DNA from 3 places in the Microcoleus sp. B4-D4 genome. Region 2 is predicted to be linked to each of the others. Evidence: riboswitches for the same ligand, from Rfam matches in the RefSeq annotation. Region 2 holds a riboswitch; each other region holds the start of a gene.
What was found. A riboswitch is a leader RNA that binds a small molecule or an ion and turns the genes downstream of it on or off. The one in region 2 is predicted to bind cobalamin.
Positions count from the first base shown of each region.

Region 1: another riboswitch for cobalamin. It lies ahead of QUB13_RS02245 (energy-coupling factor ABC transporter permease); the one in region 2 lies ahead of QUB13_RS00700 (DUF1636 domain-containing protein).
Region 3: another riboswitch for cobalamin. It lies ahead of cobG (precorrin-3B synthase); the one in region 2 lies ahead of QUB13_RS00700 (DUF1636 domain-containing protein).

Region 1 is NZ_JAUBTX010000002.1:104,730-115,584, reverse strand. Features, by position in the region: gene QUB13_RS02265 (hypothetical protein) at 100-393, opposite strand; gene QUB13_RS02260 (DUF2207 domain-containing protein) at 759-1,838, opposite strand; gene cbiQ (cobalt ECF transporter T component CbiQ) at 2,029-2,829, opposite strand; gene QUB13_RS02250 (energy-coupling factor ABC transporter substrate-binding protein) at 2,826-3,158, opposite strand; gene QUB13_RS02245 (energy-coupling factor ABC transporter permease) at 3,163-3,882, opposite strand; cobalamin riboswitch at 3,944-4,090, opposite strand; gene QUB13_RS02240 (Uma2 family endonuclease) at 4,383-5,102, shown strand; gene QUB13_RS02235 (hypothetical protein) at 5,115-5,345, shown strand; gene QUB13_RS02230 (FAD-dependent oxidoreductase) at 5,355-6,929, shown strand; gene QUB13_RS02225 (pentapeptide repeat-containing protein) at 7,115-9,256, opposite strand; gene QUB13_RS02220 (hypothetical protein) at 9,282-9,596, opposite strand; gene QUB13_RS02215 (hypothetical protein) at 9,751-10,200, shown strand; gene QUB13_RS02210 (Uma2 family endonuclease) at 10,403-10,855, opposite strand, start outside.
Region 2 is NZ_JAUBTX010000001.1:191,627-202,481, reverse strand. Features, by position in the region: gene cdaA (diadenylate cyclase CdaA) at 1-524, opposite strand, end outside; gene lysA (diaminopimelate decarboxylase) at 708-2,126, opposite strand; gene rimI (ribosomal protein S18-alanine N-acetyltransferase) at 2,291-2,908, shown strand; gene QUB13_RS00710 (CADD family putative folate metabolism protein) at 3,757-4,437, opposite strand; gene cobW (cobalamin biosynthesis protein CobW) at 4,744-5,778, opposite strand; gene QUB13_RS00700 (DUF1636 domain-containing protein) at 6,056-6,466, opposite strand; cobalamin riboswitch at 6,489-6,635, opposite strand; gene QUB13_RS00695 (Uma2 family endonuclease) at 6,805-7,437, shown strand; gene QUB13_RS00690 (hypothetical protein) at 7,587-7,766, shown strand; gene QUB13_RS00685 (hypothetical protein) at 7,734-8,150, opposite strand; gene QUB13_RS00680 (hypothetical protein) at 8,195-8,746, opposite strand; gene QUB13_RS00675 (pentapeptide repeat-containing protein) at 9,010-9,786, shown strand; gene clpX (ATP-dependent protease ATP-binding subunit ClpX) at 9,964-10,855, opposite strand, start outside.
Region 3 is NZ_JAUBTX010000063.1:22,800-33,654, reverse strand. Features, by position in the region: gene QUB13_RS27705 (precorrin-2 C(20)-methyltransferase) at 1-535, opposite strand, end outside; gene QUB13_RS27700 (precorrin-8X methylmutase) at 532-1,161, opposite strand; gene cobG (precorrin-3B synthase) at 1,399-2,895, opposite strand; adenosylcobalamin-variant (AdoCbl-variant) riboswitch at 2,882-2,961, opposite strand; gene cbiE (precorrin-6y C5,15-methyltransferase (decarboxylating) subunit CbiE) at 3,374-4,582, shown strand; gene QUB13_RS27685 (hypothetical protein) at 4,647-5,441, shown strand; gene QUB13_RS27680 (DNA adenine methylase) at 5,546-6,667, shown strand; gene cphA (cyanophycin synthetase) at 6,796-9,519, opposite strand; gene QUB13_RS27670 (cyanophycinase) at 10,000-10,855, opposite strand, start outside.

The DNA.
Region 1 (10,855 bases), on a different contig from region 2:
AAACTAGAAGCAGTGTTACATAAACTGTTAAATGAAGGAGAACTAATTATGAAATGGAACCGAAAAATAAAAAATAAAGGCAACGCAAGTTAATGCAGTTTAGATGTCAAACAGCTTAACAATTCCCACTTCTCGTTCGCCGATCGCAATTAAGCCCAAAGTCCAGCCAATCTTGGGAATAAAGATAATAATTAGGAAAATTGCTCCTACGGGATAAATCCAAATCGGGATGCTCAATCCTTCTGCTGGGGCTGGTTGAACTTCCTGGGGTTGCGGAGGCGGCGGATTGGTTTGAGCTGAAGTTGGTGGGGTAAAAGTGCCTGCCGCTGCGATCGCAGTTGCGAAAGATACTGCCAATGGTAAAAGCTTGCGAAGCCAACGCGATTTAGTCATAGTTTTTAACCTACTTTAAGCTCAAATGTACTGAAAAGTTATTTGCTACAATCAGTATTCAACACTTATCTTTTTAGGTCAATTCATTAAATTCATTAATTAAGTTCATAAAAGTCATATTTGGAATATGATTTTCTAGGGAGTGCGATCGGTTGATATCAAAATCAAGCAAATTCGGACACGGCAATGCCGTTTCCCTACCCGATTATTTGTAGGGAAACGGCACTGCCGTCTCCTGAATTTGGGTGATATCAATATATCAACAGGTGCTCAGAAACCGGGTTTTTTCCGAAATACTTCGTTAGAACCCACAGATTAGCTAAAAACCCGGTTTCTTTGATTGTGATGCGTAATTCCCGTTGATATCAACCACCGCCACCACCGCCACCGCCACCGCCACCGCCACCACCGCCACCGCCACCACCGCCACCGCCGCCATCACCGCTACTAATGATAATGACTGGAATTACTTCTTCGTACTCCCGATGGTAAGAGCAATTTCCACAGTGATGGGTAACATACCTGTTTCCTGAAGTGCTAGTAGTTGCAGGAATCAAAACTTGATAAGTCCGTTTAAGATTGAACGTTTTGCACTCAGGGCATTGTCGATCATTGATTGATTTCTTGATTCCTTGGTAAATAACGGTGCTGAAAACCAACACAAGGAGAAGAATCATCAACGGAAAAAATATTAATGTCAAACCAACTAGCGGTAAAATTATTACAGCTATTATGTTATTGATGAAAGAGCCTTCTCCTCCGTGATTACCACCTTGTTGCCAACCAGGTTGAGGTATATTCAAAACCGCCTGCGGAAAGGCAATCTGCACTTCTAATTCTTGTTCCGGCTGAATAGCCTGACTTGCCACAAATTCAAAGGTTTTCGGATCTACTTGACGGGGAACCGCTGCTGCACCGAAATTCGTAAACGAGAGAACTTTCCCTGACAAAGCATCTGGTAAATTTACCGTAAATTGTCCAGTATTAACTGGCGCTTTACGACCTGCTGCAATGGCTTTCCAATAAACGAGAGTATTCTCACCATCTAACTGCAATCCACCTACAACTCGATATTTGATGACAAAAGTATGTGTATCTGGCGGTTTTAATTCATGTTCCCAACGAATCCAAAGTTGATTGTTTTCTGTTCCAGTGCTACTAGGAATTATGCGATTGTTTTCGGCAACTGTCACATCTTTAATTGCATCGACTTTATCTAAAGGAATATAACGATATCGTTCATTGTTGTATGCTGCTGTGAATACATATTTTTGCGTTTCAGTAACTAACATATCTCCGTTTGTCTGAACGTCGATCGCAACATTGATGTTATCCCAGTAAAACGGTAGCTGTTGGGCTGTTGCATGAGTGACTGTGACTAACAGTAGGGTTAATGATGCTAGTAATGAAAAAACTATTCTTTTGAGGATGCGTTTATTTATCATAGGATTTCCACAAGATAAGTGTTGAGTACAATTATTCAACAGGTTTCTTGGGGAGTCAATTCATAAAAATCATTAATTATGTTCATAAAAGTCATATCTTCAGTCGGGCAGGGAATTCATATCAATTCCGGTTGCGCCGGAATAATATAGAGGAGACGGCAGTGCCGTCTCCTCATTTCCTAATTTCTTCTCAACTTTGAAATGCCACACTTAACACAGTTAAAACTGTACAGCCAAACACGGCTTCAAATGTGTATCTTTGCGAAGGTTTGTAAGGGGAAGAATGCCAAACGCGCAGTTCTCCATTAAAACCGCGCGACGCTAAACTCAAGGAAACTTGACGGTAGTTTACTAAAGTTCGCTGAAGCAATTGCCCGATTAAAATGCCTAAACTACGCATTCCCAGTTTCCAAGTGCGGTAGCCACAGCGCGAGTTTTGGGCGATCCAAAGTTCATCGGCGATCGCCAACAAGCTAAAAATAAACCGATACATCAACAACAGAAGTTCTGTCAGCAACGGCGGAAAGCGCAATTTTCGGAGGATTTGCAATGTTTCAGTAAATGGTACCGTCAACAGGATGAAATACATACAGCTTGTCGATGCCAAGGTGCGCGGGAATAACAGACTCACTTGGTATAAGCCAGTGCGACTCACATACAGATAAAAATTCCCGATGCTAATCCCCCAACCTTGCCAAATATCCGAGTGAATTGCTTGGATTTGATTTAACTGAATTCCACCCATCGCCAAAGCAGGCAAACTCGTCAGCAAAAACACCAGCGGTACCGACAGCAACCGCAGATAGAGTTTCGCCGGAATTCCTGCATAAACGACGATCCAGATTGTCAACCAGAGGGCGATCGACAACTGCACCGCTACATGGGAAACCAGAGACAGAATCAAAAGGGCGATCGCAAATGATAGTTTGTGAGATGGCGGCAAACCGCGCAAGCGATTTGTATAAGCCAGACTATCAATCTGATGGTTCATTCCAAGGTTTTGCGATCGGAATTTTGCCGAGATTGCGATCGGCCTTTATATAACCCAATCACGTAGCCAATTACGCCAGCCCCCATCGCCGCTTGAGACGCAAACAGCAAACTTTCAATTTCGCCACTAGCAGGTTCAAAAAAGTGCTTGAACCAAGGTTCATAGCCCGGTTGAATCTCGGTAATTGCCTTTTGGGCTTCCCCATCAGCACCGCCGTATTCACCTCGAACAAATACTAGAGGAAGAACAGCAAGAGCAACCACAGCACCAACCAAAATCCAATTTTCTCGCGCAGTAGATTGGTGATTTCTTGTATTTTTCTGACTCATGACTTTATGACTCCTGTCTCAATAACTTCAAAGTTTCCAACTCCGGCTTTCCGTAGGAATGCAGCCAATTCCAAACCAATACAGTCAGCAATCCCTCACTAATAGCCAGAGGAACTTGAGTAATTGCAAAAATGCTAGCAAACTTGAGAAACGAAGCTACAAAACCACCGCTTGCTGCGGGAAAAGCTAACGCTAATTGAATCGAAGTCACCACATAAGTCAGCAAATCCGCCAAAGCCGCAGCACAAAAAATTGCCGCCCGCTGACTACCAGTTCGCAACAGCAAATGATAGACAAAATACGCAGCAAAAGGGCCAACAATTGCCATCGAAAACATATTTGCTCCCAGGGTTGTCAAGCCGCCGTGGGCCAACAAAACCGCTTGAAAAAGCAGCACTAAAGCGCCGAGTACAGCCATCACCGAAGGGCCGAATAAAATCGCCCCCAAACCAGTACCCGTCGGGTGAGAACAACTCCCCGTTACCGAGGGAATTTTTAAAGCAGAAAGCACAAAAGTAAACGCGCCCGCCAAAGCTAACAGTAATTTAAGTTCCGGGTGTTCTTTGGTAATGCGGGCGATCGATCGCAAACCAACTAGAAAAAAAGGTAACGCCACAATCCACCAAAACGCCGCCCATTGCACCGGCAAAAAACCTTCCGAAATGTGCATAGCTGCGGCGGGCGTTGCCGAACCGAGGACAATATAACAACTCAAGCCAGCCATCAATCCCAGGCTGACTAATTTCCGATTTCTGGCCTTCACGCTGAACCTCGCAGATGAGACTATGTAAACAAACACATCGGCGGGCATCCTGACTCAGAAAGCGACATGGCTTTCATTACAGTTGCGGGACAGCGCCGGACTTACACCGAACTTTCCCCGTTTCCTCTAATGGCTGCTCCCCATTAGAACCGAATGATTAGCTTAGTATAGTCGATCGCGCAACTCTCAGCCGAATATTTTACCAAAATTATTTCAAATTAACTAGCTTAGATTGTGTCCGACAGCTTCAAGTGTCATTGCAAAGAACGAAGCAATCGCCAACACTTAGGATTGCTTCGTTCATCGCAATGACAAACAATAAAACTGCCAGCAAACACAATTTAATCTATCTTCCTTCGCGTCCTTTGCGTCTTCGCGGTTCGTTAAAATCTTTAGGAAATACAAAATTACAGCCAAACAACTAAACGCTATAATATTAATGAGTTTTGAGGAAACCCGCCATGTTAAATTACAACTTTCCGACGCACTGGCCCTCAGCCGACGAACTACCAGACTCAGATGAAACACCAGTGGATAACGAACTGCAAGAATTAATCCCAGGATTGCTAAAAGCAATATTGCTCATACTTTGGGCAGAACGCATGGACTGGTTTTTTTGTATAGATATGGGTCTTTACCATCACCCGGAAAAACCTCCGATTGTGCCAGATGCCTTCTTGAGTTTAGGGGTGCAACGGTTTTCTCGGGAAGAATTACGTCCCAGTTACGCAGTGTGGGAAGAAAAGGTGATGCCAATTTTTGTCCTCGAAGTCGTTTCCCCGACTTATCGACAAGAATACACAGATAAGTTGGAAGAATATCAACGTTTAGGTGTACTGTATTACGTCATTTATTCTTCCAGTCGTCGCGATCGACCCCATTTGGAAGTACATAAGTTAGTCAATGGAAAGTATGAGTTACAGCCAGGAAATCCTGTTTGGATGCCAGAAATTGGTTTGGGGATTGGCTGTGAAAGGGGCAATTATTCTGGGGTGACAAGGGAGTGGTTGTATTGGTACGATGCTGATGGCAAACGTTATTTGACTCCTGAAGAACAGGTGAAAGAATCGGCGCTGCGCGCACAACAGGAATCGCTGCGCGCACAACAGGAAGCCCAGCGCGCAGATCGCCTAGCTGAACGATTGCGAGAGTTGGGGATAGATCCTGATAATATAAGCTGATTGCAGTCAAGAGTGCGACACAGATGCACTCTGCGGGCGATCGCCAATCTGAATTTTTCCACGCCCGATCCGATCGCCCTCAACCGAGAATCTTCGAGAAAAACCCGCTTTCTGCGTTCGGGAATGTATAAATATTTATCCAAAAAATTAGGAAATATGCGGCTTTATTTGGAACAGATAGATAGTTTGATAGCAAACATTGAAATGCAGCTCAAAACAATGAAAATCAGGATAGGTTATTAAATAATGGTTATGGATTTGCGTTTTTACGATGTCATCGGCTTTGGTGACGAAGTTCCTGGAGTTCTAGCCGTTATCTCAGCAGCCAGAGAATACCGTCGCCGGACAAAGCTTTATCCGCGAGTTTTGCTGATGTCTAAAGGAAACTTGCAAGAAGGAATTGGCGGGCATTTAGTCAGAGGCGGCCTGGCTTATTTAGATAGAAGTCAGATCGGTCAAGAACTGCGACAATCTTTAAAGTTAGATACCTTTGGTTCACCGGCGACAATCTATCAAGAGTTCCTGCAAAAATCCGGTGTCAGTGCGATCGCGCTTGACCCCCGCAAAGCCAGCGCAGCGCTACAAGAAATGCTGTCACAAGCAGGGGTCGATCTCCTCAGCAAAGTAGAAATTCAATCAGTCAATAAAGAACGCCAAAGAATTGCCAGCATAACCACATCTAGAGGCATAGTTTATGCAGGCAAGCAATTTATTGATGCTACCATCAATGCCGAATTAGCTCAAGCTGCCGGCGCGAAAAAGCTGAAGGGATTTGAAACCTTTGGTCTGCCAAACTCCGAACTTCCAGTCACCCTCGTTTTTGAAACCCAAGGACTCAGTACAAGAAGACTGAAAGAACTCGATTACAATTATCTAAAACGCTTCACAAACCTCGCGGATGCTGAGAGTCAAAAATTTTTGCTGTACGCAGCCCAGAAGGATGCCGAACTAGCAAAAGAACTCCGGCAGGAAATGCTCGACACCAGAGGAAATCTCAAAACTCTGTGGGCGGGCAACGATTACATCGACGTGCGATCGCCCGCGCTGTCTGTAGCTTACCACTCCTTTAGAGGAACAAAGCTATCTTTTCCTGAAACCGGCGTAATTTTAGACGAGGGAAATATCGCAATACTTCCCAATCAAAGACTTTCGTGGAACGCGCTGTTATTTGCAGTCACCGGCAGCGAAGCAGAAGCCTTAGCCAAAAGCGGGAGCAAACCGACGGCTAATATGCAAAAAGAGATGTTATTTGTGGCAACTTGGCTGAGGAGTTTGGGTGCTACTTCTGTTAATTATGCCTCAGAACTTTATATCAGACACGCAGGAAATGTGACGGGAGTTGTAGAACCTTTGACTGGCGCACAAATGCTGTTAGGTGGCGTACCGGCTAATCAGGCACTAGCAACATTTAGCTATCATTTTGATGTACGCGGAGGCATCCCTGGTGTGGGGGAGAAAGCCAAGAGTTTAGGGTGGTTTAAAAGTCTGATGTTTAAACAGCCTACCTTCAATATTGGCATCCGCCACGCATTAATGAAAAATATTCCTAACCTGGCAGTTGTCAGTCCGTGTTCTGGATTTGAAGGGTTTGCCTGTTCTGTCGGTCGAATTGTTGAATTCAACGCCGCAGTTGGTCAAGGTGTCGGTATCGCTGCCATTAATGCTATTCTAAATAAAAAAAATCTAGCTGATGTATCTAACGCAGAAGTGAGACAAGTTCTCGTTGAAACAGGTCAGTTACCTAAAATTTTTGGAGTTGCAAACAATGCTGATGGAACGCTATTAGCGCAATTCGAGACACTTGTCGGTGCGGATGCTATTGCCTAAGAAGGAAGAAGGAAGAAAGAAGAAGGAAGAAGGAGCATCAAGCGCGCCAGCTTTTGTAGTCCTGTCCTCACTCGCACGGGCTTTGATCGCCAAGCGAGCGAGGACAGCACTCAAACAAAAAATGCTTTTTACAAAAATGAAATGCTCCCCTTGAGTCTTCACTACAAACCGATAACAACTAATTTTTAATTTTTCTGGGGGCACTTCGGATGAATCCCACCCTGCAAACAAATGTAAGCAATTTGACTTCGATCTAAATTTTTAGCGTCGGCAAAATCAACTCCTTGGAATCGACCTGATTTACTACCCGCAGGATTTTGAATAAACTGATCGGAAGCTGCTTTCCCCAGAAACACAGCCCCTTGAAAATTCACTCCCGCTAAATTTGCGCCCCTAAAATCAACCGCACTCAGGTCGGCATTCCGCAAATTAGCATCTTGCAACCGAGCATCTTGAAAATTGGCGTTGGCGAGTTTAGCAGAACTCAAATCGGCATTTTGTAAGTTCGCACTTTTCAAATCTGCACCGGATAAATCTGCACCTTGCCATTCCGACTTAGACAAATTTGTCAAGGATAACTGAGTGCCTTGAGCCTTGACTTTACCCAAGCGCGCACCTGACAAATCGGCTCCAGATAAATTCGCGCTGCCGATATCTGCACCGGTAAAAGCTGCATTTTTTAACATTGCTTGCTGCAAATTTGCGCCAATTAAAAGAGCACTGCTAAAATTAGCTGAATTCAAATTGCCGCTTGACAAATTAGCTTTGTTCAGGACAGCGCGCACAAAAGTAGTGCGGTTCATGACAGCACTGTTTAAAGATGCTCCGGTTAAATTTGCTCCTTCAAAATTAGCGCTGCTCAAGTCGGAAATCCAATCGTCAAATGTACCCGGACGCCTGTCTTCGCCGGTGCCGTAAAAGCGAGTTCCCTGCAAGCTGGCATTGGTTAAATTGGTGTTTCTCAGCTTAATTCCTGATAAGTCCACTTTGTCTAATACTAAAGTAAACTGAGCGGGGCCGGCAGGAGTTTGACTTAAATCGGTGCGACTGAGATCGACACCGTTAAGCTGGCTGCTATACACTGTGAGAATTTTGCCGATCGCCCTTTGCACTGTTCGCTGACGGGTCGCCGCTAACTCGCGTTCCGGGGCCTTCCCCCGGTAACGCAGGGATTCTAGCTCGTTGCTGAGACCTTGGTTTAATCGCCGCAAGTCAGGTAAAGCTTTCGGCCCGCTACTGACTAAAGCTTGTTGGATCGCGTCCAGCATCGGGTTGCTGTCTTCTTGGGTTAGCAAATCCGCTAACAGCGGTACGGCGCGGGAGTCTTCCACCGCTCCCAAAGCCAAAATTGCCGATCGCCTCCCCGATGTTCCGCTGGGCGAAGCCGGAGACAATTTACTCACTAAAGCCACAAATAATTCGTCGTTCCGCTGGCGAGAATCCCGCATATTTGCTTGACTTTGAGTGTAGATCAAAGTGCCAACAAACAAAGTTAAAATTAATCCCGCGCTGCCAATGGTAACTATCACTAAAGTTGTGCCTGGATGTTGGCGCATCCAATTCCACAAACTGGGATCTTCTTTGACATTGGTTTCGCGAGTCAAAACCAAAGCCGCAATCTGCGCGTCTTCCTCAGTCCAATCTTGACTTTTGACAGGATTTGCAGATTGTTCGATCGATCGAGCATTGACCACCAAAGTATTCGCGAGGCGATCGTGTCCCGATTGCCGTTTGTAGCGGAATGCAAAAGCGCCGTCTGCCAGCACTGCCAAGCCGCTCAACCCCCCTAAAATGATTAAATCAGGAAACGCGCCGGATAAGCGCCAAATGCCGTAGGCTACGCCCAGAGGCACTCCCCAGCGCCCCAAACTTTCGCGGATCAGCACTCGCCTCCAACCCGGAGGAGTACCAAAAGCTGTGACGACTTTAACGGCAAACCAGCGTTTCGGGAGTGTTTGGCCGGTTCTGGCGAGCAAAAATAGTTGCCACGCCGCTAAAACTAGCGGTGCTAGCAGCGCCCCCGACCAGAATAGATTAGTTAGGGGTGCGACTCTTGGGTTGCGATCGCGCACGGGTACGCCCAAAATACGGGCTACAGTTTCCGATGTTGCCGCTACAGAGGAATTTAGGGGCACGGTTTGAGCGTCCTTGTTGACCAATGCCCCGATACTGAAGGGAACGAGGGCGCTGGCGGCAATTAAGGAAATTTCAACGGCCCAAGCGCCGCACCTACGAACCAGCAGTGGCATTTGCTGGGATTTTGTCTGCCAAGATGGAGACGGATCGGGTTGATTAATATCATCACCGGATGCGGTTGGGTTAGCCATATTTATAATTTCCTATTTTTAGTCGTTAGTTGGACGAATCAGCAGATATTGCCAATTTGTACGCTATGTAGATTAACACTCCGAGAACGGCAAGACTCATCAGGGCCGAAATTAGCTGTACTATACTATTGAAGACTGTCAGAACCACGATCGCTCCGACGGCAAAGACTGCCACTTGTCCTGGTTTGGGGAGTTTTTGAAACTTGTCCAGAAATTGATTGTAGAAGGTTCCGAGCGCTTGATAGCTATCTGGATTTTGTTGGATGAGGGACGATCGCTCTACTTTAGCTTTTAGTTGTGCGATCGCTTGCTGCAAATTGAACTTATTTTGAGGATTCATAAAAAAAATTGGGAGTTAGTTTAGCTGTACGCCGATCGTTTTAGGGCGGTCACATTAATAAGAGTCACATTAGCGTGTTCGGAACCGCTCATTATCCTCTACCGTCAAAGAAGTGGAACCTTCCGCCATTGTGTTCGGATAAATAAGGATAAAAATGAAGATATGCTATCCGTGCGATCGCCCCAGACTGCGCTTGGGTTCGATCGCAATCCTAGCCCTAGGAATGATTTTAACTGCACCGGGGGCCCTTCGGAGCCAACCGCTACAAATTGCTCCGGGATTTCGCGAACCCCTGAGTGTTTCAGGAGTCTCCGGCGGCCCGAACAATAGCGGCGACTGCGGTTTCGTGGCCGCCGGGCCGAACCAGGTGATCGAAGTAACGCAGGATTTGCCATACTGGAAAATTGCAGTACAAACGGCGGGAGCGCCGAGTTTGATGATTCAGGGGCCGAGGGGTCGTTTCTGCGTCCTACCGGCGAATGCTGGTGCGGGGAACGTAGAATTTTCCGGTTATGGGGACAAGGGGACTTATGTAATTTTCGTGGGCGATCGGGCTCAAGGTCAACACCCTTACTCTCTCTCTATCACTCAACAGCGCAACTAAAAAAGCAATTTGATTTTAGCAAATTGGTAGTAAGGACTTTAGCCCTCAAGTTGGTAGTAAGGACTTTAGTCGTCAAAGTCTGATATCGTTTCCGGTTGCATCGGAATAATAAAATCGAGTCAACAGCTAATACTCAATCATTCAGTTTTCCTACCCCGAATCAACAGTCAACAGTCAGCAGTCAACAGTCAACAGTCAACAATCAACAATCACCTGACGGTGCAACCGGAATTGACAGGATTTGTTCTCTCACCCACTTGCGAAACAATCGGAGAGTTTGACTCGTCCCCGCTGTTTGACTTTGTTCGCAATATTCAGAAATAGCTTCAATAATTGGCAGATTCGGAAATGTCGGACTAATTGCCGATTCAACATATTTCCCATTTTCAAGCACATTAATCTGAAGCCTTTTATTTTCGTACCGCCAGATTTCAGGAACTCCCAGCGCCTCGTAAGCATCCAATTGAGTTTTAGAAGTTAAATCCACTTCAATTGCTAAATCCGGTGGCGGATCGATACTTAAGTCGATGCGCTTTTTGCCAATCATTAGAGCGGAATTTTGAATGTAAAAACAGTTATCAGGCTCTATTCCTTGCAACATACTCTGGCGTTTAAAAGTCGTCGAACCAAAACATTCTCGATCAATTTCAAGTTC
Region 2 (10,855 bases):
TGCGGCTGAAAGATTGTCTGCAACAATTCTTTAGAGACTTCAGCATTTAGCTTGACTCCCGGCACTGAAAAATCCCGATCGTCGATCGGAGAATCTGTTTCTACAATTAATAAAGCGCCCGTGCGGTTTTGCGAAAGTTCTTTTACTGCGTCCACAATTTCATCTATTACGCTGTCCGGTGCGGGAGTTGGTCGGCGATCGCGTCCAAACAATTGTACAATTTCCCCCCGCCCTAATTGTTCCAGAAATCGGCGAAACTCCGACTGCAATATTACCGCCATTGCCACAGCAGAACCTGTCACCAAGCTGTTGAGGGCAACGTGCAACAGTCTCAATCCAGCCCAGTTGCTCAGTGCCGTCGCCAGCATCAAAATAATAAATCCCCGTACCATCCACAGCGTCCGGCGCTCCCCGACAATGACGAGCACCAAATACGCAAGCGTAAATACCAGTCCAATATCGATCGCCTGAACCAATAAGGACTCAACGAGGCCAAAGTTATAGCCAGATTGTTGATTGTTCATGGTTCATCGAACGCTACCGCCTGTGAACCGCGAACCGTGATGCACTCGAACCCGTGAACCATGAACAGTTGTTATTCCAATCGCGTGACTAAACAAGCCAAAAGTAAAAAGTTAAAAGACAATCATCAAGAAATCAAAATGAATTATCTTACTTTTTACTCTTTACTTTTTATTTTTTACTTCTTACTTTTGAGTTCCGAGTCGTGCCGGAAGGCGATCGAGCCTCAGCAAATCCTGGTAAGTTTCCCGCTGTAAAATCGTGTTAACTTCCCCATTTTTCACTAAAACCGCTGCCGGTCGGGGTACTCGGTTGTAGTTAGAAGACATACTGTAATTGTATGCTCCTGTCGCCGTAACGGCGAGAATATCTCCGGCGTGACACTCTGGCAATTTAGCATCTTTAATCAGAACATCGCCTGACTCGCAGTGTTTTCCAGCAATTGTCACTGTTTCCGTTAAGGGATCGCGCATTTTGCCGGCTGCGAGGATTCGATACACTGATTGATAGGTAATAGGACGCGGATTGTCCGACATTCCCCCATCCACAGCTAAATACGTCCGCATTCCCGGAATAACTTTTTGAGAACCTACGGTGTAAGCGGTGACGCAGGCTGTACCGACGAGCGATCGACCAGGTTCGCAAAGCAATTTCGGTAATGGCAATTGGTGCCGCTCGCAAGCTGCTACCACTGCGGTGCAAATTGTCCGAGCCCAATCGTCAATGCTAGGAGGATCGTCCGTTTCAGTATAGCGAATGCCCAACCCACCGCCAATATTAATTTCTGTCGCAGGCAAATCATAACTTTGTGCTTTTGTCAAGGCCTGAATTATGACCTCGGCTAAGTCGTCGTGGGGTTGAAGTTCAAAAATCTGAGAGCCGATGTGAGCGTGCACTCCCACACAATATAAGGACGGCTGTTCGCTGATGAACTTAAATACTCGATCGAGCGAATTGGGATCGAAGCCAAATTTACTGTCGATTTGACCAGTCTGAATGTACTCGTGGGTGTGACACTCAATTCCCGGAGTAAACCGCACCATAACTCGTGTCGGCCCGCCTGTTTTACTGGTGACACCCAATTTTCCCAACTCAGAAAGAGTTTCTAAATCCTGCCAATTGTCGGCTACGGTAATGCAGCCGCTTTCGACAGCTAGCTGTAATTCCTCGCGGGACTTGTTGTTACCGTGGAAATAGATTTTGTCATGGCTAACGCCAGCTTGCAGTGCAGTGTAAATTTCCCCTGCAGATACTACATCTATTCCTAAACCTTCGGAAGCTGCGATCGCGCAAACCGCCAAACAACTCCAAGCCTTAGAAGCATAGAGCACTTGAGTTTCGCCCGGATAGTAACGCCCAAAAGCATCCCGGTACTGCGTGCAAGCCGCCCGCAGCGTTTCTTCGTCTAAAATGTACAGTGGCGAGCCAAATTGCTCCACCAAAGCTGTCACTTCGCAGCCTCCGATTTCCAGCCGGTCTCGGCTGTTAACGCGGGCTGTCAGCGGTAAAAGTTCTTGATTGGGCGATCGGCTTGAGAGAGCCTCTTGAGACTCAGACAGGTACTGAAGTCCAGATTCCGCCCTCAGAGATTGAGTAGATACCATCGGCGCAATAACTATCCTTGGTGATTATTCATGTGTCAGCAGTCCTCAGCCGGCAGCGAACAGTCGCTGCTGTAGACTAATGTTAGGAGACTGATTAGCAATTACTCGACAATAGCAAAAAAAAACTAATCGCTACTTTATTTTCTAGTGTACAATTTACTGCCGTGCGTTTTCTAGAAATTAAACAGATCGCCACCGAACACCTCAACAGTGCGGTCGAACTCGATCGCCTTTGTTTTGGCGGACTTTGGACGATCGAAGGCTACAGGCGCGAATTAGACAGTCCTAACAGCGATTTACTGGGTTTGTGGACATGGGAAATTGAGGACTCTGAATCAAGTCAAAACCGGGCGGGCACGCACCATCCACCGCCCCTACAGATTCCCCCAACTCTCATCGGTTTGGGTTGTCTGTGGGCAATTTTAGAAGAAGCTCACATTATTATGCTGGCAATTCATCCTCAGTTTCAAGGGCAGGGTTTCGGGCAAGCTCTGCTTTGGGCGCTGCTAAAATCGGCTTGCGACAGGCAATTGGAGCGATCGACTTTAGAAGTGCGGGACTCGAATTTGGCGGCAGTGGCGCTGTACAAAAAATTTGGATTTAAAGAAGCCGGACGGCGGAAACGATACTACGAAGATACTGGAGAAGATGCTCTGGTGATGTGGCGCAGCGGTTTGGAGAAACCGGAGTTTCAGCAATATTTGGCGGTTGAAAAAGTGCAAATTTGCGATCGGTTGCAGAGAGAAAACTTCACATTGGGCGATCGATTTAAATACTTGTGATTCTGAGTGATGCGAAGAATCTACCGTATATGTGAGTGTTGCAGTTTGTTGCTGAATCGGGACTTGAACGCAGCGATTAATTTGGTCGAAGTCCCACGAAATCGAGTCAAGATAGCTAATCCTGAATTCACGCCCTCTGACGCTTAATCGTAACCGTATTTTTCAACTATATTGCGAAAAACCGGGTGGTAGCGGGCGTGAACGCGGCTGTAAGCGCTGGTGTCGCCTAAATTGTCAAGAAGAAGTTTCTTGCCAACAGGGTTGAGGTTAGCAGCGATGTAGTGCTGGTGTCGCCTGGATTGTCAAGAAGAAGTTTCTTGCCAACAGGGTTGAGGTTAGCAGCGATGTAGTGCTGGTGTCGCCTGGATTGTTAAGAAGAAGTTTCTTGCCAACAGGGTTGAGGTTAGCAGCGATGTAGTGCTACTGCAACTAACGGGCAGCAGTTGTTTTTCGCGTGTAGGATGCGATAACGGGCGAACCCTGGTTAGTTCGCGTTAGTTTGGTTAGAAATTGTGTACTGTAGGGCGTTGCTGATTTACGGTATGAAAGGCTAAATATGCAAGTCATAGAAACCAGAATCCACAAAACTTCTAAATTTTCAATTTATTTTTTTCATACCCTGATTAAGCGACGCCTGAATTTACTATTCCGATGAAGAGAGGATTTAATATAAGGCAGATTAAGCCAGAGCGACGCAGATAGTTTCAAGAGATGAACAAAGCGAGGGTGGGCGGGTTTTTTATGATTGTTTGCGAGTGTCAAAATCACTAGCTAAACCCGCCCTGCAAAGATGCGTTTTTTACCAGAAAGCAACAGTCAACAGTCAACAGTCAACAGTCAACTGAAGCTTACTTAGCTTGACAAAAGGTTTCGTAAACCCCATCAAGCAGTAAATTAAGAGCAGAAGTTGCTTTCTCAGCAGCTAACAGCGCTTCCTGTTGTGCTTCTTCAGTTTCACAAACCTGTAACAAAGCTTCGCGAGTGGCTTCGGAGTGGAACTCGTCGGCTTTTTCGTGAACTTGAAAGAAAGATAAAGCTGCTTGTGAATCGATGCCGTAAAATTCCTTTAAACCAGCGATTTTGGTGGTGGAAACTTCGGGGATTTGTGCTTCGTAAGCGTAGAGGGCGGCTAAACCTTTGGCGGGAGATTCGCTGCGGGCTAAGTCTTTGAGAATGCGGACGGATTCGGTGGTTTTTTCTAAGTGTTCGCGTTCGAGAACTGCGTTTCTGTCTAAACCCAAACCTTCGGCAAAGCGCAGCCACAGTTCGGGGTGATTAGCAGCGCCTCTCTCTTCTTCTATCAGGTTTTCGAGGAGCATTTGACGAATTTTGATGTCGTCGCAGGCGGCGTGGGTAGCGCTGACGTAGGTGGGGAAGTTGTGGACTTGCAGGTAGTATTCTTGTGCGTATTCTTGCAGCATTGCGATGTCTAGTTTGCCTTCGTTCCACATTTGGTAGAATGGGTGTTTCAGCAGGTGATTTTGGTCGAGAATGCTGTTGAGTTGTTCGAGAAATTGCTGTTTGTTCATAATTGTCGATCGCCCTTAAGGATAGTGCAGCAAACCTGCGATAAAATGGGTTAGTAGTGAGGAATTCAGTCCTTGACTAAAATGTTATCGTAATCTAGCATTTTGTCAAGACTAAATTTTCAATTGTTTGTGTTTGGATCGAATCGTTGTTGATGCTGATATCGCGGGCGATTATTATTAACCGCCATCGAAGTTGTTAGCGGGTGCCTCTGTAAGTGTCCACAGCATAAAGCGGACTGAAATCCGCACTGCGAACCGTTTGTAGTGAGATCGTTCGCACGCGATATGACTAAGAATTTCGGATAATTAACTGCTAATTATAGCTGCAATTCGATCGCGCTCTAACTCTCTTCCGATCAGCACTAATTTGGTTTGACGGAGTTCGGAAGGTTGCCAAGGGCGATCGTAAAAATATTCTATACGATCGCCCACACCTTGCAACACCATCCGCATCGGCTTCTTGGGAACCGCCACAAACCCTTTAATCCGATAGATTTCTTCTTGCTGCATCAAGGCTTTCAGCTTTTTCACCAAAGCTTCGGGTTCAAATTCGCGATCGGAAACAAAGAAAGTCGAGTTAATATCATCATCGTGCTCGTGTTCCTCCTCCGTGTCGTGGTGACTCGGGCGGGACTCCAAATCATCCTCAACCGCCGCATTAAATCCCAACAGCACATCAGGGTTAATTTCGCCACCCTTAGACGGAACAATTTTCACACTCGGGCGCAACTCTTGCTGCAACCAGGTTTGAACTTTCTGTTGAGTTTCCGCATCCACGCGATCGACCTTCGTTAACAGTACCATATCAGCACAGGCCAACTGGTCTTCAAACAATTCCTCGATCGGAGTTTCGTGATCCAAACTATCATCAGCCTGCCGCTGCGCCATCAAAGCATCGATATCACCGACAAAATTACCGCTAGCAATAGCTTCGCAATCAACAACAGCAACCACACCGTCTACAGTAGCGCCAGTGCGAATTTCCGGCCAGCGAAAAGCTTGAATCAAAGGCTTAGGAAGTGCCAAGCCAGAAGTCTCAATCAAGATACAATCAATTTGGTCTTTGCGCTTCAATAACTCCTGCATAGTCGGCAAGAATTCCTCTTGAACAGTGCAGCAAAGACAACCATTTGTCAGTTCAACAATATTGCTGCTGACAGTTTCTTCTTCATCGCAAACTTGGCAATCGCGCAGCAACTCTCCGTCAATTCCAATCTCGCCAAATTCGTTAACCAGAACAGCAATGCGGCGGCCTTGATTGTTTTGCAACAAATGGCGAATTAAGGTAGTTTTGCCGCTACCGAGAAAACCAGTGATAACCGTAACAGGAATTTTGTGCATTGATAATTTTGTTTTTTGTTTTGTGATGGGATCTTTCGTTCCCAGGCTCTGCCCATAGGTGAGAATTTAAGACTAAAACCCACAATAAATGTCGTTTTTATGCGAAGTCTAGATCCCCCTAAATCCCCCTTAAGAAGGGGGACTTTGAGCATATTTCTTGTCCCCCCCTTATTAAGGGGGGTTAGGGGGGATCTAGACTTCGCATAAAAACAAGAGATCCGGTCGGCTTGACGTTAAGTTGTCACCAATAAGCAGAGCCTGGTAACGAGAAAAGGCTCTAATTAGGCAGCGGCGGAATTTTAGCCAAAACGCCTTTTTTCAGAGCTTGAGGACGCTCTGACCAAGGCAACAAACCATCCGGTTTAGCATAGTATTGACCCGCGCATTCCAGTACAGCCTCGATGCTTTCCGGCTCATTTGCAGGCAAATCACCAAATAGATAAGTGTACTTTCCCACAGCAGCAAAAGACACCGCACAAGAGTGACTGCAAGCACTCATGCACTCAACTTCTTGAATCTCAAATCGATCGCAAAACTCCCAATCTTTAGCAAGTTTCGATAAATCTTCCATAAATTGTTGGCCGCCGCTTTTGCCTTCGCGCTTGCCGTCTTTCCAAATACTAGCGCAAGCAGTACAAACAAACAGACTGTGCTTTGTGCGTACAGCAGCATTAATTCCATCCATCATCCGTACCTCGCAGATGCGTTCAAAAGTGAGTTAGATATCGGCGGGCATTCTGACTTTATAAACCACAAGGGTTTCATTACAGTTGCGGGACAGCGCCGGACTTGCACCGAACTTTCCCCGTTTCCTCTAGCGGCTGCTCCCCGCTAGAACCGATCGCAATTTCACATCATACCGCACTTGGCGCCCTTTTCCAAAAAAGTTATCTTGGTAAAAGCAAGTTTTAATATCTACACACATAAATCAACCCCGTTCTTAGCAAGGATTTTAGTCCTGACATTCCAATTTTTTAAGGATTGAATTCCTGTATAATTGTAAGTACGATAGTCCGAGGATGTACTATGACTGCATTAACAGAAATCCGCGAACAAGTAGTTGAGGAAAAAGTTGAGAAAAAAGTAAATACTTATTACTCTCCTGAAGAGTATTTAAAACTGGAAGAAATCGCAGAATTTAGAAGTGAATATCAGGATGGCAGGATAATCCCTATGACAGGCGGAACACCAAATCACAATCAAATAGCTCTTAATTTGAGCGGTACACTAAATTTTGCTACGAAAGGACAACCGTATCGAGTATTTATCAACGATTTGCGTTTGTGGATACCGTCGAAGCGGGTTTATACTTATCCTGATGTAATGTTGGTGGCGGGGAAATTGGAGTTTGCTGAGGGTAGGAAAGATACGATTACTAATGCGGTGATGGTGGCTGAGGTTTTATCGCCATCGACGGAGGATTATGACAGGGGCGGCAAGTTTAAGCTTTTCCGTTCTATTCCTAGTTTTCGAGAGTATGTTTTGATCGATCAATACGAGATGCACGTTGAACATTTTTGCAAGACGGATGATAATAAGTGGGTCTTGTCTGAGTATGATGGTGCTGATACGGTATTACAATTGAGTTGTGTGGAGTTTGAGATGCGGTTGGGTGATATTTACGATCGCGTGGATTTTGAATCTGAATCTGAGGAGTGAGGGTGATATTAAAACCACTAATTTCGGGGCGATTGGAAATCGCGTCTACACAAACAAAGTCCGCGCAACGCGAGACGGGGAGAACAAGTAGAATCTCGGAAACATTATGAGATTTGAAAAGTCTGCCTGTAAAAGTTGAGAAAAACCTAATGATTGCCAGCAAAAATTCTCCTGATGTTTCAGTTAAAGACTATTTAGAAGGTGAACTAATAAGCTCGATCGCCCTTTGTCAGAGAATGCTGAGAAGAAGAAGGGCGATCGTAATTATTAAGATGTTTGCTGAAAGGCGATCCTTACTAAAACCCAAACGCTTTAGTAATCAATGGTAGTAACTTGCTACACGATTCTACTAATTGGGTTGCTGTTGGTATCCCAGAGATAATACGTCCAAGCATCCTACCTGCTTTTGCAGCTTTCTCCTTCATTCCCCCATCATTAGGATTTTGAGCAGCTTCAGCTAAATCTTTTACTTGATCTAAAGCGTCATTTCTGTCAATTTCACTCAAGTTTGGATCGGCTTTAATTGCTGCTTCTAGCTGCGTCAGTAATTCTTTGATTCCGGGTTTATCGGCTTCAGACGATGAAGGTAACTCGTTTATAGCGAATGAAACATTTCCTCCAACGTGACTTGATGAACTACCTGCAACATCACCAGCGTTAACAGAACCTCCAACACTTCCTCCGACTTGAACTTTACCTTGTTTATCTTCCATTATTCCCTCCTAATTAATTTTTTTTTTGGATAACACCGTTATTTCTAGTCGTTTCGCGAGACATCTCTTCCAACTTGACTTGATGAACTGCCTCCAATATCACCTGCTGTGACAGAACCTCCAACACTTCCTTCTATTCGGATAGATCGGTCGCTTGAATAGACTACATAACTACCTTCTGCATTACTTTCCATGAAGTTGTACAAGACGTAAACTACTTTTTCTAGTCCTTTCATATCGGTGGTTACAAATATGGGCAAAGGAGAACCGGAATTCAGGTATAACTTAAGGCCGTATTTTTCGGGCATAAAAGTATTTAGAATTAACTGGATAATTGCTACTATTGCCATAATTATTCCTCCCGCTCTAAGTTCAGGCTTATTAAAATAACTAGCTACCACAAGTCCAATGACAAACAATCCCAAAATCCATTGGATTGGAAATTTTTCAGTCTTAACTGGGGATATGCCAAAACCTGTTACGTTGCGAAATTGATATATCTCTGAACCAAATTTAACTGTGTTTTTGGTAATATATATCTGGGTGTCATCCCAAATAGGTCTGTCAGTATTTTGTGGTGATATATTTGCAGCCATCCTTCCCCCTTTCAAAAAAATTGTGAACCCACCAGCTAATCAGAATTAACTTGCTCCCTCCATATATGAAGTCATGGGGACGGCATCTTAGTGCTTGGCCCTTCATATCCCTGTGGCTCTAGAGATAGAATAGCAACTCTATATCAGGTTCAACAGTAATAAAAAGTAATAAAATAGTAATGAAAAAGTAATATTAAGCGTCGGTTGCGGTACAATCTATACTAAGCCTACCTTAACGCTCCGCTAGTAAGGGACTTTCACACATGACCGTTGACGAAGCCATCACGATCGCAGAAACAGCCCTCAACTACGATCGCCTCAACAAAGTTCAAGAAATAGTGTTTCGTCAATCCTGGGAAGGGCAGTCTTATATAGAAATTGCTAAAACCGCAGGCTATGAATACGATTATATCAAAGATGCTGGTGCTAAACTGTGGAAACTACTTTCAAAAGCACTAGACGAAAAAGTTAAAAAAGATAATCTTAAATCTGTATTAAAGCGATATCTACGGCGAAGTCAAGTGAATTTACAGCGCAATCTGACCATCGAAGTTAACCTCAGCGGTGCAAATCTCAGCGGTGCAAATCTCAGCGGCGCTAGATTATTCGCAAACTTGAATGAAGCTGATTATGTTCAAGCTGATTTAGATAAAATAACTTCTAATAATGAAACTGAATTATCTAACTCAAATAAAGAAATTGACTGGAACGGTTTTTGTTTTCACTGCGACGCACAAGTGAAAATAGCCGAAATTCTCGATCGCACTTCCACACTCTTCATCCCCAACTCCCAACTCCGACTCGCCACACCGGAAGGGAGACAAAACCAAGAAGCTGACTTTCTGATATTCCACCAAAACAAGCTAGGAATGCTGAAAATTGACAGCGAATCATCCGATCGAAACGCAACAGAAGATGAAATGTGCGGGCTTTTAATAGATTCCGGAATCAGTCTTATCAAGCATTACGATTCAACCCGATGCAGCCAACAACCCGATTTAGTTGTGCAGGAGTTTTTGGCAATATTGAGTCAGAAATAAGTATGAAGCGATTTCAATCGTCGAGTGATATCAATTGTTGCATCGGAATGATTTAACCGCAGAGGCCACAGAGAACGCAGAGGAAGAGAAGAAAGAGATCGATAATTCCGATGCTAATTGATTTGGTATGATTTATATTACCTTAAAAAACAAGGTGGGCATTGCCCACCCTTCAAATTAAGCTGTTTCGTGCTTCCGCCATGCGGGATGCCACAGCAATTCCGCAGTCGATCGCTTCTCGACCATTTCCTTGGTAATCATACAGTTAGCAACATCCTTACGAGAAGGCAACTCGTACATCACATCCAGCATTAACTCCTCTAAAATGCTGCGGAGAGCTCTCGCGCCGGTTTTGCGCCGATAGGCCTCCTGGGCGATCGCCCGCAGCGCATCCGGCTCAAATTCCAACTCCACACTGTCCATCTTCAACAGCTTTTGATACTGCTTCACCAGCGCATTCCGGGGCTCAGTCAAAATCTGCATCAACGCCGCTTCATCCAGCGGCGAAATCACCGTCACCACCGGAATCCGCCCGACAAACTCAGGAATCAAACCAAACTTAACTAAATCGTCCGGCTGTACCTGTTGCAAAATATCAACAGCCCGCTTATCCTTCGCAGCCAGTGTCGAGTTGCTGTCACTTTCAGTTGGCTGAATAAAGCCCAAGGATTTTTTACCCAAACGCTGATCGACTATTTTTTCCAAACCGACAAAAGCACCGCCGCAAATAAATAGAATCTTGCTAGTGTCAACTTGAATAAAATCTTGGTAAGGATGTTTGCGGCCGCCTTGCGGGGGAACATTAACCACCGTTCCTTCCAACATTTTCAGCAGCGCTTGCTGCACTCCTTCTCCCGATACATCTCTGGTAATCGAAGTGTTTTCGCTTTTGCGAGCAATCTTGTCAATTTCGTCAATATAAATAATCCCGCGCTGTGCTGATTCGACATCAAAATCCGACATTTGCAACAGCCGCAGCAAGATATTTTCTACATCGTCGCCAACATATCCAGCTTCTGTTAGCGTTGTTGCGTCGGCTACCGCAAAAGGAACTTCGAGCATTTGTGCC
Region 3 (10,855 bases), on a different contig from region 2:
GCCTCCCCAGCTTAATAATCACAGCAGCATCAACCAGCGCCAGCCGATCGCGCAAAATCTCCGCATCCAGCGTCGCAGGCATAATACTTAACACATCGTTACGATAAGTTAACGGTACTCCCAGCGCACTCGCACTCGCCATAGTCGAAGAAATTCCCGGCACAACTTCGGTAGTAAACTTTCCCGACAAACGGTTGAACAAATACATAAACGAGCCGTAGAGAAAAGGCTCACCCTCGCACAAAACCGCCACATCCCGGCCCTCAGTGAGGTGGGTGGCAATTTTCTCGGCAGCAACATCATAATAAGGTTGCGACGATCGCGTCGGACTAAAAGGCAACGGCATCGGAATCTCAATTTGTTCTGGACGCAAATAATCTGCGACGATCGCCCGCGCCAGCACCTTACCATTTTCCATCGCCGGATATGCAATGACCGGCACCGATTGCAAAATCCGATAAGCTTTCAAAGTAATCAATTCAGGATCGCCAGGGCCGATGCCCAATCCGTACAATTTACCAGCAGTCTCAGTCATAATTCGTCCTCTTTAGCTAAAGCATTCACGGCCGCCGTTGCCATTGCACTGCCACCGCGCCGCCCCTGCAGCGCGATAAATGGCACTCCCCGACTGTTGGCTGCGAGTTCGGCTTTAGATTCGACCGCCCCCACAAATCCTACCGGAAAACCGAGAATCAAGGCAGGTTTGGGGGCTCCAGCATCCAGCATTTCCAGCAGTCGGAACAAAGCAGTCGGGGCATTGCCAATTGCCACCACCGCACCACCTAAGTTATCTAGCCACAAATCCAGTGCCGCAGCCGATCGAGTATTTTCGATTTGGCGCGCCAACTCCGGGACATCGGGATGCCAGAGGGTGCAAATCACCTGATTGTTAGCGGGAAGCCGCTTGCGGGTGATGCCTTCGGCTACCATCCGCGCATCGCACAAAATCGGCGCGCCTGCTGCGAGGGCTTGACGTCCGTGGGTGGCGGCACTGGGGGAAGCTGCTAAGTCTGTAACAATATCTGTCATGCCGCAACTGTGAATTAGTCGCACGGCGACGGATTCTAAGTCTGGCGGCAATTTTGACAAGTCTGCTTCGGCGCGGATTGTGGCGAAGGATTTTGTGTAGATTTCTGTTCCGTCTCGGATGTAGTCAATCATTTAAATAATTGGGAATTGGGAATTGGGCATTGGCCAAACAGGGCATTGGCCAAACAGGGCATTGGGCATTAAAAGACTGTACTTAACTTTATTTGAAATTGTTATTATGGGTAGTTTGTTTGATTGGTGAAATAGGTTTTTTAAATGAACCGCGAAGGCGCAAAGGGCGCGAAGTAAGAAAGAGAAGGGGAAAGGATTACAATTTTTCGGTTTTAATGGATATTTTGTGTTTTAATTCTAATTTTTGGGGATAAGAAACTCCTGCAATTTGTCGATCGCCCATCGATCGCAAAATTCGCCAAATGACTCGCCCGGTTCTCGAAATTGCTGGTAGGCGCGCAGCATTTGCTCGATCGCGCGGGGCATTTCGGCTACAGTCACGGCGGGGAAGATTTGCCGTCCAAAGGGCTGGTCTTTTTTACCTACATAAATGTTGTAACCTGCGATTGTCTGGTTTTCCTGCTGTATCTGAATTCCTATTAGGGTGATGTCCATTGGCTGGTGTTGGGCGCAGGATTTTTCGCAGCCGCTGAAATGGATATTGATCGATCGGTCGATCGTCAGTTTTTGCGCTAAATCCTTGGCCATTGTTAGGGCGTGACTTTGAGTATCTGTCGCCGCCGACGCGCAGCCGCTGCTACCGGCGCAAGCAACTAAGCAGGAATCTAGATTAGTTGCGGATGAGTGCAATCCTAAATCGGCGATTTGCTGTTTGACCTCAAAAACTTGGGAATTGGGGATGTCGGAAATCAGCAGATTTTGCCACGGTGTAAGCCTCAGAGTGCCGTTGGCGAGATTTTGGGCTAAGTTTGCCAAATTCCGCAGTTGCTTTGATTCTAGCTTGCCTAGAGGCAGGGCAATGCCGATGTAGGAGAAATCTGACTGTTGCTGACGGTGGATGCCGAGATTGGCGTTGGGTTCGATCGCCTTTTCTGAAAGTTCGATCGCGCTTCGCCCCAAGGGAAACGGCAATTTTGTCTCTACTTTTTCGAGATAATTTTCAACGCCCCAATCGGCTAGCAAGTGCCGCAAGCGCGGTTTTTTGCCATCAATTCGCGGTCGATTTTTGGTGTATTCCAGATAGATATTAGCGAGGGCTGCTAATACTAAAATAGTTTGCGATTGTTCGATAATAATTTCTGTATGGCTGTTCAAATACAGGCGAAAAACTATTTCAAAATTGGTCGAACTTTTTTCTGCTACTAATAAAATATCGTTCCGTAAATTGCGGATTGAAACTAATTCTCCGCCATCAAAACCAATGCTAAATTTAGCCGAAAGTTCTGCTAATTCGGGATGTGTTTGCAGGTAATCGTCCCAAGCTTTCACTAAAGGGCGAGTATCGAGTAACTGCTGTCGGTCGATTCCTGCTGTCGGGCTTGCCATCATATTGCGAATCGGGTCAACTTCAACGCGGCGAGACGCTAATCCCAATTCCTGCAAATCTTGCCAAACTTCTGGGGGAATTTCTGAGTGCAATTCTCGGATTTGCAAATTTGCCCGATTTGTGATTTGCAAACAGCCGGTACTGTAGCGATCGACTAAATTGGCGATCGACCTACATTGCTGTACGCTTAAAATTCCCCCCGGAATTCGCATCCTCGATAAAACTCCGTCGCGGGCGCGGGAACCGTAAAATAGGCCGGGACAAGTTGGTAAATCAGTCAAAACTAACAAATAATCTCCTCCCCGTGCGACGCAGGGAATGTAAGGTAAATTTCCTGAAATCGGCATTCTGACTTTCACAGTTGCGGCACAGCGCCGGAATTGCACCGGACTTTCCCGCTTTCAGGTTTAAGAAATGTATCACAAGTCGATCGCCCGCCGCTTAAATTCTCAATTTTCTTAACAAATGCCCGCTAATTTTGTATAGTTTTCAGAGGAATAGCGAGAAACCGGCTTTTTTACCAAAAATATAAAGGTTGCAGACGGTAGATTCGCTAAAGAAACAAATTTATCTGGTTAAAATGCACCCAAGAGTGAGTTAAAATAATGACTCGCCGGCCCAGATTTATCAATCCTAAAAACAGTGCAAGTGCAGTTCTCTAGCACAGCCACAATAGATTTTTTTAAATTTTTCATCTGCGTGCATCCCTGTTGATCGGCTTGACATCTGCGGTTGACCTTTTTATCAAAAAATTATCCAATAAATACTGTAAATTTAATCTCATATTATTGTTGAAAATTGATAAATCGTAATTACCTTGGCGCAATGCACAAATGGCTTTCGGTGGTGGGAATTGGCGAAGATGGACTTTCGGGATTGAGCTCGATCGCCCGATCGTTATTCGATCGATCTAAAATCGTTGTCGGGGGCGCGCGCCACCTCGCAATGCTACCAACCGACGACACCCGCGAAAAATTAGTTTGGGCTTCACCCCTACAAACAACCATTGACGATATTATCCGCAGGCGCGGAGAATCTGTCTGCGTGTTAGCAAGCGGCGATCCGATGTGTCACGGGATTGGTGTCACGCTGTCGCGCCAAATTCCGATTTCGGAAATGATTGTGATTCCCGCAGCATCGGCTTTCAGCTTGATTTGCGCGCGTTTGGGTTGGGCTCTGGCAGATGTTGAGACTTTTAGTTTAACAAATCGCCCGATCGCCTCGATCGCCCTTGCTTTGTCCCCCGGCGCGCGCTTGCTGGTGTTGAGTGCCGATCGACACACGCCGGGAAAGGTCGCCGATTTGTTGACTGAGCGGGGGTTTGGCAGCAGTTTGATGACTGTGTTCGAGCGGATGGGGTCGGAGGCGGAACGGCGGATCGAGGGGGTTGCAGCGGCTTGGAATGTGGCGGATTTGGCGGATTTGAATGCGATCGCCATTGCAGTTGCAGCCGATCGACAAACTCTTATCCTTCCCCGCACTTCGGGTTTACCGGATGCTGCGTATCGCCACGACGGACAGTTGACTAAACGGGAGGTTCGAGCGGTTACTCTGTCTGCGTTAGCGCCGATTCCGGGGGAGTTGCTTTGGGATGTGGGGGCGGGCTGCGGCTCGATCGCGATTGAGTGGATGCGGAGTCATCGGGGCTGTCGGGCGATCGCGATCGAACGTCATCCAACTAGACTAGAATACATTGCTGAAAATGCCTCTAATTTGGGTGTTCCCGAACTCAAAATCGTGGCGGGAGACGCACCGGCAGCTTTGGCAAATTTGCCGAAACCAAGTGCTATTTTCATCGGCGGCGGTGTCACTGTTGAGGCTTTGCTGGAAACTTGTTGGAATGCTTTAAATGAAGGCGGCCGTTTGGTGGTAAATGCGGTGACAATTGAGAGTGAACTTACGGTGCTGCAATGGCATTCTTTGCACGGCGGCGAACTAATTAGGATTGGAATTCAGCGTGTTGGGGCGATCGGTTCTTTTCAGGGTTGGAAACCGCTTGCACCGGTGACTCAGTGGGCGGTAGTTAAGGGTTGAAAAAAGTGATCAAAGTAGTATAATATCAAACATAAAGATATTATCCACTAATTGCCAAGTAATCGTGACAGAAGAGAACCTATACCTCAAAAGATTCCTAGACCCCGTAAAACTTTGCAGACGGTACAAGCCCAAATTCGGGTTAGGCAATAGAGAGGAAGGATTGGATCTGGCGCGGTTCTTATTAATCTACGGAGCCGATCCTTTTTACTCATGGATTGGTCTTGATTCAGATTTGATGTACGCTGCTCACAAAGCCGCTGGTGGCATGACCTCGGTTTATCGACAAATTGGGAAAGGTTGTGAAAATTTATTCAGACAGATAATAATTGATCGAGCAGGATACGAAGATCCCAAATATGCCATGTGGTCTTACGTTACGAAGACCAAAAACGACAAGGACAAAACTTTGTCGTTGGATGCGAGGCTAGAACTGAGCGAAATTAAAAATCTTGAGGTTAGAGGAAGAGTTATTCAGTGGATAGCGGACTACAGCAGTTTTCTTAATGTTCCTGCCCCAGCAAATGGAGCCGTATTTGAAGTTCGGCAGGGATACAAAAGTAAAGACAGCAAGAGACAAAATGGTGACATAGATAATATTGCTGTTGCTTGGGCAAACGGCTACCTGCCAGTCTTTGCAATTTTTTCTTCTCAGATTGATGTCGATTTACTACTACGCTATCGAAACAGCCGTGGAGGAATGCTGATTGGCACAACATCAGGTAGCAATCAAAGTTCGCTGTTTGTTTTTTGCCAGGAAATTTTAGGCTATGATTTAGCAGCTTTTTTTCGCCGAAACTCTGAGGAAATCAAAAGCGAGATTTACACAACATTGGCAGTTTTACTAAGTGCAGACTGATGTCATATACTATTCAACAAAGATCTGACTATACTTTCAAAGCTAATCGCAATCTTGGGCGGCATGGGTGGCTTCGACTTACTCCGGCCTATGGTGTGAAACTTGTGGAAAAGCTTTTGGCTTTTGTTGAGAGAGAGTCGATTATTCTTGACCCTTTCTCTGGTACAGCTACAACAGGACTTGTTGCTGCTCAACAAGGAAACCAAGCATTCGCGTTTGATATCAACCCGTTTCTTATTTGGTTTGGGAACGCTAAATACAGAAACTATGATGAAGACTGCTTAATAGATATTTTGAACAAGGTACAACTAGCTTTAGAGGAATATAGAAGTTTAATATCTCAAGACAATTGGACGCCACCAATATTTAACATTGAACGTTGGTGGTCTAGTTACACGCTAAAACTTCTTGCATCATTGCGAATCGCTTTAGTAAACCAATTCGGAGAACCTGAAGAGAACGAGGGTTATGATATCGTTTGGATTGCGTTCTGTCGTTTAATAATTGAAACTTCATCAGCAGCTTTTAATCATATTTCTATGTCATTTAATGACACAGTTATTTCTCATGCAATTGAAGGCATAGAAGAGATTTTTTTTGAAATTATAAAATTTATATCGAACTCTGCTGAGAATACTATTATTGGTACTGCTAAGGTATTGAAAGTAGATGCTCGTAACATAGCTGGTTTAGGTAATCTCAAAGTTGATAAAGTGATAACTTCCCCACCTTACCCAAATCGGATCAGCTATATTCGTGAACTTCGTCCATATATGTACTGGACAAAATTTTTAAACGAAGCAAAAGAAGCCGGTGAGATGGATTGGTTAGCCATTGGTGGAACATGGGGCATTGCAACTAGCCGTCTCAACTCCTGGCAAATACAGGAAAAAAGCCTACCGAAGCAAATATTCTCAACTGTCGAAAATATAAGAATGTCTGGTGGGAAAAATGCACATCTTTTGGCAACTTACGTCCTAAAATACTTTCATGATATGCACTTACATTTGAGTTCTCTTAGATCTATTTTGGCAGACGATGCGGAACTACACTACATTGTTGGCAATTCAACCTTTTTTGGCAATATGGTTGCTACAGAAGCGTTACTTTCTGAATCTATGCGCCTTCTTGGATACTCAAATATTCACTCTGAAATTATTAGGAAACGGAACTCTAACAAAGCATTGTATGAATATTGTATTTCCGCAACTTGGTCAGTAAGTTGATGTAAGTTAATAAATTTGTCTATCGTTTGTTCAATGCAAAAAAAATCATAAAAAATAGTATGAACTGCAAAAAATAGATTGGGTTTAACTTGTAAACCCAATCTATTAATGAAATGAGACTTAAGACTTTAGCCTTGATTCACAACGGTTGGTTTTAAACTATTCTGCGATTCAGAAATGCGATCGACCATAGCAGCATTTACCGCCAATTCCTGAATCGGTTTCCGGGCTTCAATTAAACCCAAAGCTTTCGTGACACCTTCCGGTAAAATCACCACCAAACTGCCAGCGGGCGCTTCGTCTAGGGCTTTGTTAACAGCGGTTGTTTCGTCGAGAATCAACTCGTATTGAACTTTAGACCGATCGCCCGTGCGGGCAGAAATCCCGTCTGCAATCCCTTGGCAAATTAACTTGGCCACCACACCCGGTTCTCGCCCGCGTCTGTCAATATCTTCTTTGACAATAATGCGATCGAACATTTCGGCCGAAAGTTTGCCCAAGGTGACAAAATCTTCATCTCGCCTGTCCCCCGGCGCACCAACTACCCCGATCCGCATTCCCGGCCAATTCTGCACGAAACTGCCCAAAGCTTGGTAGCTGTGGGGGTTGTGGGCGTAGTCCAGCAAAGCGTGATAGCTGCCCAAATTAAACAAGTTCATCCGTCCGGGAGTTTGACCTACCGATGCCTGAAAGCTTGACAAAGCTGCCCGAATATCTTCTATTTTCAAGCCTTGGGCAAAAGCCGCCAAACAAGCTGCTAAAGCATTAGCAATCATAAACGGCGCGCGCCCGCCCATCGTCAGCGGCACGTTCACAGCCTGCTCGATTCTCAGCGTCCAATCGCCTTTTAAAATCGACAAGTAGCCATTTTCGTAAATCGCCGCCAGCCCGCCCGCAGCGGTATGTTTGGCAACCAGTTCGTTTTCCGGGTTCATCGAAAAATATGCAATTTGAGCCTTGACACGCGGTGCCATTTGTGCTACTAGCGGATCGTCTGCATTTAAAACTGCATAGCCTTTGGGCATTACCGACTCGACGAGGACACCCTTGAGTTTGGCTAGTTGTTCCACGGTGTCGATGTCGCCGATTCCCAAATGATCGGCTGCGACGTTCAAAACTACGCCGACATCGCACTGATTGAAGCCCAAGCCCGATCGCAAAATTCCACCTCTAGCCGTTTCCAGCACCGCCACTTCCACCGTCGGATCGGACAAAATCAAGTGAGCGCTTTGCGGCCCGGTATTATCTCCGCTTTCAACCAAATAATCGCCGATGTAAGTGCCGTCGGTAGTCGTGTAGCCGGTAATTTGACCAGTCTGCTTGAGAATGTGGGCCAGCAGGCGAGTTGTTGTAGTTTTGCCGTTGGTTCCAGTCACGGCTAAAATCGGCACCCGGCTGTGTTGAGGCGAGGGGAAAAGCATATCGAAGACTGCGCCGGCAACGTTGCGGGGCAAACCCTGACTCGGGGCGACGTGCATTCTGAAACCCGGTGCTGCGTTGACTTCGACGATCACGCCGTTCGTATCGCGCAGGGGCACAGAAATATCGTCTGTTACTACGTCAATGCCGGCGATGTCCAAACCGATGATTTTGGCCACTCTGGAAAACAGCCAGACGTTTTCCGGGTGAATTTCGTCGGTGCGATCGACTGCAATGCCACCGGTACTCAAATTTGCTGTGGCGCGCAAAAATACTCTTTCGCCCGCCGGCACTACCGAGTCCATCGCGTAGCCTTGTTTTTGCAGCAAATCGAGAGTCAATTTGTCGATCGTGATCCGGGTGAGTACGTTGTCGTGTCCGTCTCCCCGCTGCGGATCGCGGTTTACTTCTGCAACGAGCTGTTCTACTGTATCCCTGCCGTTACCCACAACGTTAGCGGGGACTCGTTCTGCGACTGCTACGACTTGTCCGTTGACTACTAACACTCTGTGGTCGCGGCCGGTGTAGTAGCGCTCGACAATGATGCTTTTTGTTTTTGAGGCGGCGCTGGCTAAGTCGTAGGCTTCTTCTGCTACTTCCCAGGAGTTGATGTCGATTGTGATCCCGCGGCCGTGGTTGCCGTCTAGAGGTTTGAGGACGATCGGAAAACCGCCCACATCTTCGATCGCCCCCTGCAGTTCGTCCAAATAATGAATCACTGTCCCTCTCGGCACCGGCACGCCGGCAGCGCCCAGAATATTTTTGGTACCTTCCTTGTCGCAGGCTAGTTCTACCCCCAAAACTCCCGTGCGGTTGGTCAGAGTTGCCTGAATCCGCTTTTGATGAACTCCGTAGCCTAGTTGAATCATAAACCGGGCGCCCAAGGGCAGCCAGGGAATCCCGCGCGCTTCTGCTTCCTTGATCAGGGTTTCGGTACTCGGCCCGAGGGCTGCAGACAAAGCAAACTCTCTGAGGTCTTTCAAATCTTGCGCTAATTCCGCCGCAGAATAAGAGCCTGTATCGGCAATGCTCTGGCACATCCGCACCCCCGCCCTGGCTGCATAGCGACCTGCTTGTTCGTTTTGATACTCGATTACTACTTGGTAAATCCCTGGTGTGGCAGTCTCGCGGGTGCGACCGAATCCGGCGGGCATTCCTGCCATTTCCTGAAGTTCTAGGGCTACGTGTTCGATTACGTGTCCCATCATTGTGCCTTCTCTGACCCGTTGCAGGAAGCCTCCCCGATGGCCGGGAGAACAGTGATGGTCGTCCAAACTCGGAAGTGCTGCGGTCAAGCCTTCGTAGAAGCCTGGAATTTCAGATGTGGTTTTATCTGCCAACTCCTCTAAATCCAGACGCATGAGTACGAGTTTGTGGCGTCGGATGCTCCAGTAGTTGGGGCCGCGTAAGGTCTGGATTTTAAGTATTTTCATCGCAGTTATAGGGGTATGGGGCGCGAAATCTTATAGGTAATTGGAGCATTTATTCAATTTGGAGCTTGATTGGACGATCGACTGTTCGCTGCGAACAGTTTGGCACTGAATTTCCAGTTATTAGCGGGAGTATCAATTGGAGATTTTAGATTTTAGATTTTAGATTTACTCCACAGATCGATCGTCTGGGAGTTCAAACAAAAGTCTAAAATCTGGGGTTCTCCACACTCATAGCGTCGCGGGCGCGATACCCGTTTTTGGGCCCGTCAGCTTTGAGAATTCATGCCCGAACGATCGGCTCAAAACAAGTAAAAGTCAAGGTTCGGCAGAAACTAGAACGCAGAAGGTAGAATTATTTTGTTGATTCTGCCTTCTGGGGTCAGTCCGTGGATGCACGGCTAATCTATTGTATTGTTGCATCCATTATTTGACCGGAATGCCACCTAATTTTTCCCGAATCAATGACTCTAATATTCTGCATTAGTTAGCTGTGCGACATTCCGAAGGCCAGCCAGACTCCGAACAAGCTGCCGATGCCATCGGTTTGCCTAGGGGCATATTGTAGCAATCTCCGTGGCACAGAACGTGCAAGCGCATATTGAACAGACTTAAGGGTTCTGTCGCTCCTACTTGAGACTCGTTGGTATAAAAGTTTTCCCGAGAATCAACAATAGTCACAGTGCCTTTACCGAGAACTTTCATAGTATCGTCTCCCTCAAACAAGGCGCAGGTATCTTCGTCAATACCAATAGCGAGGCGATCGGGATAGCAAGCCACAGCCGACAGCAAGCGAGCCATGCGGTTTCGGTTGTGAAAATGCTGATCGACGATAATCTCTGGAATAATGTTAAGTCCGTTTGCCATATCTACTAAGGAACGATTCGGCGACGCGCCGCTTCCCCCACCTGCAATCATGTGATATCCCATCACCGCAGCACCCGCGCTGGTGCCGGCGAGGGTAATCTTGCCTTCTTGAGCTTCTTTGCGAATTTTCTCCATCAGCGGGGTGTCCGCCAGTAGCCCGCAGAGCCGCAGTTGGTCGCCACCTGTGATGAATACGCCCGTACAGTCTTCTAAATAATCTTTCCAGACGGGATTTTCGGCTTGTTGGCGTTCGCGGATGTCCACTACTTTGACAGCACTAACGCCCATTTCGTCAAATATAGTGCGGTAGCGGTTGCTCGTTCCTTCGGGGTCTCGCGAAGCGCAAGGAACGATCGCCAGCCGAGCGTTTGTACCCCCAGCACGGCAAAAAAAGGTATTCAGAATCTCTCGCCCGTGAACTTTGTCTTCGGCTCCTCCGATGACCATAATCGAGGTTTTGATGCGCTGGGGA